Regions from separate parts of the Streptomyces sp. NPDC101178 genome, predicted to be linked through region 3. Evidence: predicted binding sites of a transcription regulator. Region 3 holds the regulator's gene; each other region holds the start of a gene.
The links. The regulator HrcA, encoded in region 3, represses chaperone genes, less so after heat shock. The targets are predictions, from matches to a motif close to TTNGCACTCNGNNNNNCNGAGTGCNAA.
Positions count from the first base shown of each region.

Region 1: a site for HrcA is predicted at 1,129-1,155, ahead of groES (co-chaperone GroES). Genes of this name have one in related genera too.
Region 2: a site for HrcA is predicted at 2,699-2,725, ahead of groL (chaperonin GroEL). Genes of this name have one in related genera too.

Region 1 covers NZ_JBIWOZ010000005.1:117,007-121,636, reverse strand. Annotated here, with positions in the region: gene ACIRR8_RS16255 (methyltransferase domain-containing protein) at 1-28, opposite strand, end outside; gene ACIRR8_RS16250 (polysaccharide deacetylase family protein) at 134-1,087, shown strand; gene groES (co-chaperone GroES) at 1,312-1,620, shown strand; gene groL (chaperonin GroEL) at 1,721-3,346, shown strand; gene ACIRR8_RS16235 (SDR family NAD(P)-dependent oxidoreductase) at 3,446-4,219, opposite strand; gene ACIRR8_RS16230 (MOSC domain-containing protein) at 4,230-4,630, opposite strand, start outside.
Region 2 covers NZ_JBIWOZ010000014.1:60,364-64,993, forward strand. Annotated here, with positions in the region: gene ACIRR8_RS30305 (hypothetical protein) at 266-601, opposite strand; gene groL (chaperonin GroEL) at 914-2,536, opposite strand; gene ACIRR8_RS30315 (cold-shock protein) at 2,876-3,082, opposite strand; gene ACIRR8_RS30320 (MoaD/ThiS family protein) at 3,502-3,780, opposite strand; gene thrC (threonine synthase) at 3,834-4,630, opposite strand, start outside.
Region 3 covers NZ_JBIWOZ010000001.1:393,684-398,313, reverse strand. Annotated here, with positions in the region: gene ACIRR8_RS01800 (DUF3097 domain-containing protein) at 1-545, opposite strand, end outside; gene ACIRR8_RS01795 (MBL fold metallo-hydrolase) at 581-1,312, opposite strand; gene hrcA (heat-inducible transcriptional repressor HrcA) at 1,492-2,508, shown strand; gene dnaJ (molecular chaperone DnaJ) at 2,509-3,645, shown strand; gene ACIRR8_RS01780 (nitronate monooxygenase) at 3,778-4,630, shown strand, end outside.

The sequences.
Region 1 (4,630 bases), on a different contig from region 3:
AGGGGGTCGATGCGTTCACCCGGTCCATTGTGGCCGGTGCGCGCCGGCCCCTGTCCGCCGGTCGGGCGACGGGCGCGGCCCTCTCGCGGTGTCGGGACGGGCGGCGGACGGGCGGCTGGCAGGATGCGGCGCCATGCAGCTAGTACGACAAAAAGGAAAATCACCCACGAAGCGGCACCGGCCGGTCTCCGTCGTGCTGGCGGCCCTCCTGGCCGCCACCGTCACCTCGGCCTGCGCGGCGGAGACGGCCGGCGGCGGTGCGGAAGCCCCGGGCGGACCGGCGAAGCCCGCCGCCGGCCAGCAGGGCGAGGCCGCGCAGGGCGGGCCCGCCCGCGCTCCGGACGTATACGCCGAGGAGCTCAAGCGGAAACAGGCCGCACGGGCCGTCGCCGCGAAGAAGTGGGGGCTGGCCAAGGTCCCGCTCGCGGCGCCCGAACCGCCGAAGGTGAAGCCGCGCATCACCACCCGTAAGGGGTTCGAGGTCCGGGACGACGAGGGGCTGCCGCCGGTCTTCACCACCGTCCCCACCAAGGAGAAGATCGTCTTCCTCACCATGGACGACGGTGCGGAGAAGGATCCCGCGCTGCTGCGGATGATGACCGAACTGTCCATCCCGTACAGCGCGTTCGTCAGCGACTACGTCATCAACGACGACTACGGCTACTTCAGGAAGATGCAGGAGCGCGGGGTGGTCATCAGCAACCACACGCTCAACCACCGCTATCTGCCCGGCCTCTCCTACGCCGAGCAGAAGCGGGAGATCTGCGGCCAGCAGGAGAAGATCCTCAAGCAGTACGGGAAGCGGCCGACCCTCTTCCGCCCGCCGTACGGCAACTACAACCGCGACACCCTCGTCGTCGCCAAGTCCTGCGGCATCACCGCCGTACCTCTCTGGTCCGCCGAGGCCTTCGCCGACCATATGGAGTGGCGCGAGTGGGACCGGGACCTGCACCCCGGCGACATCGTCCTCACCCACTTCCGCGGCAAGGGCGCCTGGAAGGGCACGATGCCGGACATGATCCGCCTGGTCATGAAGACGATCACGGACAAGGGGTACGCGGTGGCGAAGCTGGAGGACTACGTCTGAGGGGCGCCCCGCCCCGGCCGGGACGGCGCGAGGGTGGTGAATTGGCACTCCGCTTGACCGAGTGCTAATCGCGGTCATAGTCTCAGTGCTGGCACTCCCCCCTGGGGAGTGCCAGCACCACACTGTGCGACAGGGCAGGTCCGGCACCCGCGACGACGGATCGGTCTGGTCGCCGCCCACTGACTGCTAAACCCCGTGAGATCTCCGAAGGGGGAGACCGGATCGTGTCGACCACCAGCTCCAAGGTTGCGATCAAGCCGCTTGAGGACCGCATTGTGGTCCAGCCGCTCGACGCCGAGCAGACCACGGCCTCCGGCCTGGTCATTCCGGACACCGCGAAGGAGAAGCCCCAGGAGGGCGTCGTCCTCGCCGTGGGCCCGGGCCGCTTCGAGAACGGCGAGCGTCTTCCGCTCGACGTCAAGACCGGCGACGTCGTCCTGTACAGCAAGTACGGCGGCACCGAGGTGAAGTACAGCGGCGAGGAGTACCTCGTCCTCTCGGCCCGCGACGTCCTCGCGATCGTCGAGAAGTAATTCACCCACGTTTGCCTGTGTTCTGCGCCCCTGGCCCCCTGCGTAACAACTAGCCGGGCGGCGAGGGGCGCAGTTCATTTTGAGAGGGAAAGTACAGCCCATGGCGAAGATTCTGAAGTTCGACGAGGACGCCCGTCGCGCCCTTGAGCGCGGCGTCAACAAGCTTGCCGACACGGTCAAGGTGACGATCGGCCCCAAGGGCCGCAACGTCGTCATCGACAAGAAGTTCGGCGCACCCACCATCACCAACGACGGTGTCACCATCGCGCGCGAGGTCGAGCTCGACGACCCGTACGAGAACCTCGGTGCCCAGCTCGTCAAGGAGGTGGCGACCAAGACCAACGACGTAGCGGGTGACGGCACCACCACCGCGACCGTCCTGGCCCAGGCGCTCGTCCGCGAGGGCCTGCGCAACGTCGCCGCCGGCGCCTCCCCGGCCGCCCTGAAGAAGGGCATCGACGCCGCCGTCAAGGCCGTGTCCGAGGAGCTCCTCGCGACCGCGCGCCCGATCGACGACAAGTCCGACATCGCCGCCGTGGCCGCGCTCTCCGCGCAGGACACCCAGGTCGGCGAGCTCATCGCGGACGCGATGGACAAGGTCGGCAAGGACGGTGTCATCACCGTCGAGGAGTCCAACACCTTCGGTCTGGACCTGGAGTTCACCGAGGGCATGGCCTTCGACAAGGGCTACCTGTCGCCGTACATGGTGACCGACCAGGAGCGTATGGAGGCCGTCCTCGACGACCCGTACATCCTGATCCACCAGGGCAAGATCGGCTCGATCCAGGAGCTGCTCCCGCTGCTGGAGAAGGTCATCCAGTCCGGTGGCTCCAAGCCGCTCCTGATCATCGCAGAGGACGTCGAGGGCGAGGCGCTCTCCACCCTCGTCGTCAACAAGATCCGCGGCACCTTCAACGCCGTCGCGGTGAAGGCCCCGGGCTTCGGCGACCGCCGCAAGGCCATGCTCGGCGACATCGCCACCCTCACCGGTGCGACCGTCATCGCCGAGGAGGTCGGCCTCAAGCTCGACCAGGCCGGTCTGGACGTGCTCGGCACCGCCCGCCGCGTCACCGTCTCCAAGGACGACACGACCATCGTCGACGGCGGCGGCAACGCCGACGACGTCAAGGGCCGCGTCAACCAGATCAAGGCCGAGATCGAGTCCACGGACTCCGACTGGGACCGCGAGAAGCTCCAGGAGCGCCTCGCGAAGCTGGCCGGCGGCGTGTGCGTCATCCGCGTCGGTGCCGCCACCGAGGTGGAGCTCAAGGAGAAGAAGCACCGCCTCGAGGACGCCATCTCCGCCACCCGCGCCGCGGTCGAGGAGGGCATCGTCTCCGGCGGTGGCTCCTCCCTCGTCCACGCCGTGAAGGTCCTGGAGGGCAACCTCGGCAAGACCGGCGACGAGGCCACCGGTGTCGCGGTCGTCCGCCGCGCCGCCGTCGAGCCGCTGCGCTGGATCGCCGAGAACGCCGGCCTGGAGGGTTACGTCATCACCTCCAAGGTCTCCGAGCTCGACAAGGGCCAGGGCTTCAACGCCGCCACCGGCGAGTACGGCGACCTGGTCAAGGCCGGCGTCATCGACCCGGTCAAGGTCACCCGCTCCGCCCTGGAGAACGCCGCGTCCATCGCGTCGCTGCTGCTCACGACCGAGACCCTGGTCGTCGAGAAGCCGGCAGAGGAAGAGGCCGACGCCGGTCACGGCGGCCACGGCCACTCCCACTAGTACGCAGCTTTCCGTACGCCTGAGGCCCGGTACCCCCGTCGCGGGGGCACCGGGCCTCGGTGCGTACGCGGGCCTGCCGGGGCCCGTACCCGCATGGGCTCACTGGGGCCCGTACTTGCGCCCCGTACGCGAGGTGACACCGCCCAGCAGGCCACGCGGCGTGACCTTGACCAGCCCCATCAGCGCCTTGTAGCGCGGGTCGGGGACCGACACCGTCCGGCCGCGGGCCAGGTCGGCCAGGGCCGAGGCCACCAGCTTGTCCGCGTCCAGCCACATCCACCCCGGGATGTTGCCGGTGCCCATCCCGGCCCGCTCGTGGAACTCCGTACGGACGAAGCCAGGGCAGAGCGCCATCAGCCGCACCCCCGACCCGGCCAGGTCCTTCGCCGCGCCCTGGGTGAACTGCACGACCCACGCCTTGGACGCGCCGTACGTGCCGCGCGGCACGAACGCCGCGACCGACGCCACGTTGATCACCCCGCCCCGGCCGCGCTCCTTCATGCCGGTGGCGGCGGCCGAGGTCAGCCGCAGCACCGCCTCGCAGTGCACCTTCAGCATCGTCAGCTCGTCGGCCATGGGCACTTCCAGGTAGCGCCCCTTGTTGCCGAACCCGGCGTTGTTGACCAGCAGGTCGACCGGGTGCGTACGGTCCGCGAGCCGCTTCTCGACCGCCTCGATCCCGGCGTCCGTGGACAGGTCGGCGCGCAGCACCTCGGCCTCGATGCCGTGCCGGTCGTGCAGTTCGGTGGCCTGTTCGCGCAGCCGGGCGGTGTCCCGGGCCACCAGCACCAGGTTGTGCCCCTGGCTCGCGAGCCGCCGCGCGAAGGCCGCCCCGATACCCGCCGTCGCGCCCGTGATCAGTGCAGTCGTCATACGCGGCACGTTAGTGCCCCGCGCCCGCGCCGGAACCACCGCCCGCCGCCACGTACTCCCGGGCCGTGCGCAGCGCCTCCGGATGCAGGGCCGGCGCGGCGGCCAGCAGGGACGGCAGCAGGGTGCGCTCGGTGGTGACGGCCCGGAACTGCAGGGCCGCGGTCACCTCGTGGTCCGGGCGGTGCACGATCTCGACCGGGTCGCCGGCCCGGATCGTGCCCGGCTCGATCACCCGCAGATACGCGCCGGTCACCGCCTCCCGGGTGAACCGCCGCACCCACTTCTCCTCACCGATGTGGTCGGCGAAGGTCCGGCACGGGATGCGTCCGGACGTCACCTCCAGCAGCAGCTCCGGCCCCACCCGCCACCGCTCACCGATCAGCGCGCCGCTCACATCGACCCCGGCGGTGG
Region 2 (4,630 bases), on a different contig from region 3:
ACCTCTGCCCGGTCACGAACATCCGCCGCTTCCCACCCACCGCCCACTCGCCTGGCCGGCGTGCTTCAGCACGCCGAAGGATAGCCCGAAGCCGTCCTTTTACCGAACGGCAGTTTAACGACCGACAGGCAGTTCCCGTTCCGTGCGCTCCGGCCTCCGAGGGCCCTCGCCGCCGCGATGCCCCTGCCGCCCCACCGCTGTCCTGGTCAGTGGACCGGCGCCGGAGCGTCGCCGGGCGCGCCGCGCGGCTCCGAGCGCCGTCCGCTCACCTCCGGGACAGTGACCTTTGTCGCACGACGTAACCGCCCCAGGCCGCCAGCCCTGCGCCCAGCAGGAGCGGGATCATGCCGTAGCCGACGATCGTCCCCGAGTGCGCGAACCACCGCCCCCCGTCGGACACCTGGGTCGCGGTGATCGTCTCCGGGTCGTTCCTGCCGTCATGGTCCGCGAAGCTGATCCGGGTGCGGCCGACGCCTTCCGCCTCGCCGAAACAGTGCCAGACCGTCTGGCCCTTGCTGGTGCGGGTGTCACGGCACTCGACGGCGCCGAAGGTCTCCACCCGCATGCCGAGGAGGCCGGCGAGGCCCGTGCCCGTCGCCACGCCGAACAGTCCCGCCGCCGACAACGCGACCCCGGCGAGGAGCGACCCGGCCCCCTTGAGACGCGCCCTGTACCTGGAGCCCCCGCGCCCCGGTCCGCCGTACCCCGCCCGCGTAGCCGTCATACCCGCCCCCATCCCCCGCACTCGTACGGCGGTGGCACTCGCCCTCGCACGCGTACGGACTCACCGACCGTCCCCCGCAGTGTCCCAGCGACCTCGGACACGCCACAGGGGCGGCGCCTCCCGTGAAGGAGATGCCGCCCCTGCGGGACGTGCGTGGAGCTTCGACCGACCGGCGCGAACCGGAACCGATCAGAAGTCCATGTCACCGCCCGGCATACCACCCGGGGCGGCCGCGCCGGCCTTCTCGGGCTTGTCGGCGATGACGGCCTCGGTGGTGAGGAAGAGCGCGGCGATGGAGGCGGCGTTCTGCAGAGCGGAGCGCGTGACCTTCGCCGGGTCGAGAATGCCCTCGGCGATCATGTCGACGTACTCACCCGTCGCGGCGTTGAGGCCGTGACCGATCGGCAGGTTGCGGACCTTCTCCACGACGACGCCACCCTCAAGACCACCGTTGACGGCGATCTGCTTGAGCGGGGCCTCCAGCGCGAGCTTCACGGCGTTGGCGCCGGTCGCCTCGTCGCCCGTGAGGTCGAGCTTGTCGAAGACGGCAGAGGCCTGGAGCAGCGCCACGCCACCACCGGCGACGATGCCCTCCTCGACGGCGGCCTTGGCGTTGCGCACCGCGTCCTCGATGCGGTGCTTGCGCTCCTTGAGCTCCACCTCGGTGGCGGCGCCGGCCTTGATGACGGCCACGCCGCCGGCCAGCTTCGCGAGGCGCTCCTGGAGCTTCTCGCGGTCGTAGTCCGAGTCGGAGTTCTCGATCTCGGCACGGATCTGGTTGACGCGGCCCTGGACCTGGTCGCTGTCACCGGCACCGTCGACGATCGTGGTCTCGTCCTTGGTGATGACGACCTTGCGGGCGCGGCCGAGCAGGTCCAGGCCGGCGTTCTCCAGCTTGAGACCGACCTCCTCGGAGATCACGGTGCCACCGGTGAGGATGGCGATGTCCGCGAGCATGGCCTTGCGGCGGTCGCCGAAGCCCGGGGCCTTGACGGCGACGGACTTGAACGTGCCCTTGATCTTGTTGACGACCAGGGTGGAGAGCGCCTCGCCCTCGACGTCCTCGGCGATGATCAGCAGCGGCTTGCCCGACTGCATGACCTTCTCCAGCAGCGGGATGAGGTCCTTGACGCTGCCGATCTTCGAGTTGACGATCAGGATGTACGGGTCGTCGAGCGACGCCTCCATACGCTCCATGTCGGTCGCGAAGTAGGCCGAGATGTAGCCCTTGTCGAAGCGCATGCCCTCCGTCAGCTCGAGCTCCAGACCGAAGGTCTGGGACTCCTCGACGGTGATGACGCCTTCCTTGCCGACCTTGTCCATCGCCTCGGCGATCTTGGCGCCGATCTCGGTGTCGGCGGCGGAGATGGAGGCGGTCGAAGCGATCTGCTCCTTGGTCTCCACGTCCTTGGCCTGCTCCAGCAGAGCGGCGGAGACGGCCTCGACGGCCTTCTCGATGCCGCGCTTGAGGGCCATCGGGTTGGCGCCTGCGGCGACGTTGCGCAGACCCTCGCGGACGAGAGCCTGGGCCAGAACGGTGGCGGTGGTCGTACCGTCGCCGGCGACGTCGTCCGTCTTCTTGGCGACCTCCTTGACCAGCTCCGCACCGATCTTCTCGTACGGGTCCTCGAGCTCGATCTCCTTGGCGATGGAAACACCATCGTTGGTGATCGTGGGCGCGCCCCACTTCTTCTCGAGGACGACGTTACGGCCCTTGGGGCCGAGGGTGACCTTGACGGCGTCGGCGAGCTGGTTCATCCCGCGCTCGAGACCGCGCCGTGCCTCCTCGTCGAACGCGATGATCTTGGCCATGTGAAGTGGTCCTCCCGGACAGGGGTGGATTGCTCCGGACCGAGAGGCGCCCGCGACGGACGGCCTGCGTGCGTGGTGGTTCCTTGCCCCACCGCGCCTGCGGGCCTCACCGGCCCGGTCCAAGTTCTGTCACTCTCACCTGGAGAGTGCTAACGCCAATGATTAGCACTCGACCCCTGAGAGTGCAAGCGCCTCAGGCCAGGGCCCGCCATGTGGTCGGCCCTCCGCCCGGCCGTCCGTCCGCCCGGTCCCGGCGCGCACGAAGGGCCCGGTCCCCCGGATCACTCCGGGGCCGGGCCCTGCGTGCGTGAGTAGTGACGTCGGACGGCCGCGCCGGGCTCAGCCGACGGCGAGCTTGACCATGTCGGCCTGGGGCCCCTTCTGGCCCTGCGAGATCTCGAATTCAACTCGCTGACCCTCTTCGAGGGTGCGGTACCCGTCCATCTGGATCGCGCTGTAGTGGACGAAAACATCCGCACCACCGTCGACCGCGATGAAGCCGTACCCCTTCTCCGCGTTGAACCACTTGACGGTGCCCTGAGCCATGCCTAACTCCCCTATAACTGGCCCTTGCACGGGACCGCACTTCGCGGGCCCGGGTCGGAACTCACCCTCCGACAGGAGAGGGTGCGCGGCGCCGCAGCGCGTCGACCGCGGCCGAATGTATCCGCCCAACTGCCCTCTGCAACAGGTCAATCGGACGAGAATTCCGGGCACGGGCGAACGCCCGAATATGCGGGATTGCTGAAATTTACGGGCAAGTCGGGCCAGGCAAAGGCCACTTATGCCTCAAGGGGTTCACGTACTTTGGCTGCTTCTTATCGGGGCCGGGCGCATTCTCATATGCGGGCGGCACGCGCGGCGAAGGGGCCTTCCCCAACTCTACCGCGCTCAACCATGCAGAATTGCCCCCTCCGCTTTCTCTCGCGGAGGGGGCAACCGTGGTTCGGGCGATGCCGGTCGGATCAGCAGCCGCCGGCCACGGCCGGGATGATCGAGATGCCGGCGCCGTCGGGCGTGGCCGCGTCGAGCCCGCCCTCGAAGCGCACGTCGTCGTCGTTGACGTACACGTTGACGAAGCGGCGCAGCTTGCCCTGGTCGTCCAGGACGCGGGCGGCGATGCCCGGGTGGTCCCTCTCCAGGGAGTCGATGACCTCGGAGAGCTTCGCGCCCTCCGCCGTGACCTCGGCCTGGCCGCCCGTGTAGGTGCGGAGGATGGTGGGGATGCGGACCTTGACGCTCATGGCGGACGCCTTTCTGACGGCTGCGGTCGGGACGATCGGGGCGATCGGGATGGTCAGGCGGAGGCGAGGCCCGCGGCACGGAACGCGTCCAGGCTCGGCTTGATGGTCGCCGTCGCCTGCGAGGTCGCGGAGACCGCGTCGAGCGTCTTGAGCCCGTCACCGGTGTTCAGGACGACGGTGGTGAGCGCCGGGTCGATCACGCCGGCCTCGATCAGCTTCTTCGTCACGCCGACCGTCACGCCGCCCGCCGTCTCGCCGAAGATGCCCTCGGTGCGCGCCAGCAGCTTGATCGCGTCGACGACCTGCTCGTCGTTCACGTCCTCCACCGCGCCGCCCGTGCGGCGGGCGATGTCCAGGACGTACGGGCCGTCCGCCGGGTTGCCGATGGCCAGCGACTTGGCGATGGTGTTCGGCTTCTGGGGCCGTACGACGTCGTGTCCGGCCTTGAAGGCGGCGGAGACCGGCGAGCAGCCCTCGGCCTGGGCGCCGAAGATCTTGTACGGCTTGTCCTCGACCAGGCCGAGCTTGATCAGCTCCTGGAACCCCTTGTCGATCTTCGTCAGCTGGGAGCCGGACGCGATCGGGATGACGATCTGGTCGGGGAGCCGCCAGCCGAGCTGCTCGCAGATCTCGTACGCCAGGGTCTTGGAGCCCTCGCCGTAGTACGGGCGCAGGTTGACGTTGACGAAGCCCCAGCCCTCGCCGAGCGGGTCGCCGATGAGCTCGGAGCAGAAGCGGTTGACGTCGTCGTAGTTGCCCTCGATGCCGACCAGCTCACCGCCGTACACCGCGGCCATGACGACCTTGCCCTGCTCCAGGTCGTGCGGGATGAACACGCAGGAGCGCAGTC
Region 3 (4,630 bases):
GCCGCGATCCGGGACTCCTTGGAACCGGCCACCAGGTGGTCCACCAGCACCCCGAGCCGGGCATCCGGCCCCGGGGAGAACTCGCCCACGATGGCCGGGAGGTCGTCGATGCCCTCCAGGTACTCCACCACCACGCCCTCGATGCGCAGGTCGTCGCCCCACACCCGCTCCACCAGCTCCGCGTCGTGCCGGCCCTCCACATAGATCCGCCCGGCCCGCGCCACCCGCGCCCGCGCACCGGGCACCGCCACCGAGCCGGAGGCCGTACGGGTGGGGCGGGCGGGGCCGCCGGGGCTGGGGCGCACCAGCGTGACCACCCTGCCCTCCAGCAGGAAGGCGCGCGGCTCCATCGGGAAGACCCGGTGCTTGCCGAACCGGTCCTCCAGGGTCACCGTCGGCCCCTGGGCCGTCTTCTCGCAGCGGATCACCGCCCCGCAGAAACCGGTGGCGACCTCCTCCACGACCAGATCGGGTTCGGCGGGCACCTCGGGCACGGGGGCGGACCGCTTCCACGGCGGGGTCAGGTCCGGCTGGTAGCTGCGCATGCGCAGACGATAATCCTCCCGCCTCCGGCAGCCCCTCACCCCACCCCGAACCGCTCCGCCAGCGCCTCCCGCTGCTCCCGGACGAACGCCGCGTCCACCACCGACCCGTGCCCCGGTACGTACAGCGCCTCCTCGCCGCCCAGCTCCAGGAGCCGGTCCAGGGCGGCGGGCCAGCGCGAGGTGATCGCGTCCCGGCCCGCCTGCGGTTCGCCCGACTCCTCCACCAGGTCACCGCAGAGCACCACCGGAGGCTCACCGTCCGACCCCGGGACCAGCACCGCGAGGTCGTGGCCGCTGTGGCCCGGGCCCACGTTGGCCAGCAGCACCTGACGGCCGCCGCCCAGGTCGAGCGTCCACTCGCCGGTCACCTCGTGGTGCGGCACGACCAGCGTGTCGACCGCCCGGTGCGCCTCCTCCTCCGCCAGGCCGTGGCGCACGGCCTGCCCGGTCAGCTCGTCCGCCGACCGCTTCAGCAGCGCGGTGACGCCCACCGCCCCGTACACCTGCGCCCCAGCGAACGCCGCCGTCCCCAGCACATGGTCGAAGTGCGGGTGGCTCAGTGCGACATGCGTCACCCTCCGGCCGAGCAGCGCCTCGGCCTGCCTCCGCAGCTCGACGCCCTCGCGCAGCGTCGAGCCGGTGTCGTACAGCAGCACCTCACCGGCCCCGGCCACCAGCGCCACCGTGGCGTCCCAGCCGGGCAGTCGCCGCCGCCCGATACCGTGACCCAACCGCTCCCAGCCGAAGTCTTCCCACAACACGTCCATGGGACGACGCTATCGGCACCGTCCCGTACGGCTCGGCGGCGGCGTGGCCGGTCCGCCCTTGCCCCGGCCCCACCCCACCCCCGTACACTGACCGATGAGTAGCTGGCACTCGTACGCACCGAGTGCCAGACGGGTACCGGAAGACCGACGCCGGAGAACGACAGCTGGAGGTGTGCGCCATGCTCAGCGAACGCAGACTCGAAGTGCTGCGCGCCATCGTCCAGGACTATGTCGGCACCGAGGAGCCCGTCGGCTCCAAGGCGCTCACCGAGCGGCACCAGCTGGGCGTCTCGCCGGCCACCGTCCGCAACGACATGGCGGTGCTGGAGGACGAGGGCTTCATCGCGCAGCCGCACACGAGTGCGGGGCGCATCCCCACCGACAAGGGGTACCGCCTCTTCGTCGACAAGCTCGCCGGAGTCAAGCCGCTCTCCTCGCCCGAGCGCCGCGCCATCCAGAACTTCCTCGACGGCGCGGTCGACCTCGACGACGTGGTCGGCCGGACGGTGCGGCTGCTCGCGCAGCTGACCCGGCAGGTCGCGGTCGTGCAGTACCCCTCGCTGACCCGTTCGACGGTGCGGCACGTGGAGCTGCTCTCGCTCGCACCGGCCCGGCTGATGCTCGTCCTGATCACGGACACCGGCCGGGTCGAACAGCGTATGATCGACTGCCCCGCGCCCTTCGGCGAGGCATCCCTCGCGGATCTGCGGGCCCGGCTCAACAGCCGGGTCGTCGGACGCCGCTTCGCGGATGTCCCGCGGCTGGTGCGGGAGCTGCCGGAATCCTTCGACAGCGAGGACCGGGGGACGGTTTCCACGGTTCTTTCCACCCTCCTCGAAACCCTGGTCGAGGAGACGGAGGAGCGGCTGATGATCGGCGGCACCTCCAACCTCACCCGCTTCGGGCACGACTTCCCTGTGATGATCCGGCCGGTGCTGGAGGCACTGGAGGAGCAGGTCGTCCTGCTGAAGCTGCTCGGTGAGGCCACGGACTCAGCCATGACCGTGCGGATCGGGCACGAGAACGCCCACGAGGGGCTCACCTCCACGTCCGTCGTCGCGGTCGGCTACGGTTCGGGCGACGAGGCAGTCGCCAAACTCGGCGTGGTCGGACCGACCCGCATGGACTACCCCGGAACGATGGGAGCGGTACGCGCAGTGGCACGTTACGTCGGACAGATCCTGGCGGAGTCGTAAGTGGCCACGGACTACTACGCCGTACTAGGCGTACGCCGCGACGCATCGCAGGACGAGATCAAGAAGGCATTCCGTCGGCTCGCCCGCGAGCTGCACCCGGATGTCAACCCGGATCCGAAGACCCAGGAGCGGTTCAAGGAGATCAACGCCGCTTACGAGGTGCTCTCGGACCCGCAGAAGAAGCAGGTCTACGACCTCGGCGGCGACCCGCTCTCCGCTCAGGGCGGAGGCGGCGCGGGCGGGTTCGGAGCCGGTGGCTTCGGCAACTTCTCCGACATCATGGACGCGTTCTTCGGAACGGCCTCGCAGCGCGGGCCCCGCTCGCGCACCCGGCGCGGCCAGGACGCCATGATCCGCCTGGAGATCGACCTCGCGGAGGCGGCCTTCGGCACCACCAAGGACATCCAGGTCGACACGGCGGTCGTCTGCAACACCTGCAGCGGCGAGGGCGCGGCCCCCGGCACCTCCGCGCAGACCTGTGACATGTGCCGCGGCCGTGGCGAGGTCTCGCAGGTCACCCGGTCCTTCCTGGGCCAGGTCATGACCTCGCGGCCCTGCCCGCAGTGCCAGGGCTTCGGTACGGTCGTGCCGACGCCGTGCCCGGAGTGCGCCGGTGACGGCCGCATCCGCTCGCGCCGCACGCTCACGGTCAAGATCCCGGCGGGCGTCGACAACGGCACCCGCATCCAGCTCGCCGGTGAGGGTGAGGTCGGCCCCGGCGGCGGCCCGCCCGGCGACCTGTACGTCGAGATCCACGAGCTGCCGCACTCCGTCTTCCAGCGGCGCGGCGACGACCTGCACTGCACGGTCACCATCCCGATGACCGCGGCCGCGCTCGGTACGAAGTGTCCGCTGGAGACCCTGGACGGCGTCGAGGAGATCGACATCCGGCCCGGCACCCAGTCCGGCCAGTCCGTACCCCTGCACGGGCGGGGCATCACGCACCTGCGCGGCGGGGGCCGGGGCGACCTCATCGTCCACGTCGAGGTGATCACGCCGAACAAGCTCGACGCCGAGCAGGAGCGGCTCCTGCGGGAGCTCTCCAAGCTGCGCGGCGAGGAGCGGCCTCTGGGTCAGTTCCAGCCAGGTCAGCAGGGTCTCTTCTCCCGGCTGAAGGACGCCTTCAACGGCCGCTGAAGCCTTTTCCGCCTTTCACCGCACCGCCCATCGGTTACCCGCCGGTGGGCGGTGCGGCGTTCTGCGGGAGATCCGGTCACCCGCGAAGCTGGCTGATTCGGCCCTGTGCGGCGGACGTGGCACGATGCGGTCATGTCCTCCGCGTTGACCGATCTCTGCCGGTATCCGATCGTGCAGGCCCCCATGGCGGGCGGCGCTTCCGGACCTCAGCTCGCCGCGGCCGTCGCCGAGGCGGGCGGGCTTGGGTTCCTGGCCGCCGGCTACAAAACGACGGACGGCATGTACAACGAGATCAAACAGCTGCGCCGGCTCACCGGCGGCCCGTTCGGCGTCAACCTCTTCATGCCGCAGCCCGCGCTCGCCGACCCCAGCGCCGTCGAGGTCTACCGCCACCAGCTGGCCGGTGAGGCCTCCTGGTACGAGACCCCGCTCGGCGACCCCGACGGCTGCGGCGACGACGGGTACGAGGCGAAGGTCGCCATCCTGCTGGAGGACCCCGTCCCGGCGGTCTCCTTCACCTTCGGCTGCCCCACCCGCGACACGCTGGACGCCTTCGCCAAGGCGGGGACGTACACCATCGTGACCGTCACCTCGGCCGAGGAGGCCCAAGGCGCCCAGTGGGCCGGTGCCGACGCCGTCTGTGTCCAGGGCGTCGAGGCGGGCGGCCACCAGTCCACGCACCGCGACGACCCGCAGGCCGACCACACCGGCACCGGGCTGCTGAGCCTGGTCACCCAGGTCCGCGAGACCGTGCAGATCCCGATCGTCGCCACCGGCGGCCTGATGCGCGGCTCGCAGATCGCCGCCGTCCTCGCGGCCGGCGCCGACGCGGCCCAGCTCGGCACCGCGTTCCTCATCTGTCCGGAGTCCGGCGCCCACCTGCTCCACAAGCAGGCCCTCACCAACCCGCTCTTCGTCCGCACCGCGCTGACCCGGGCCTTCTCCGGCCGCCCCGCGCGCGGCCTGGTCAACCGGTTCGTCCGCG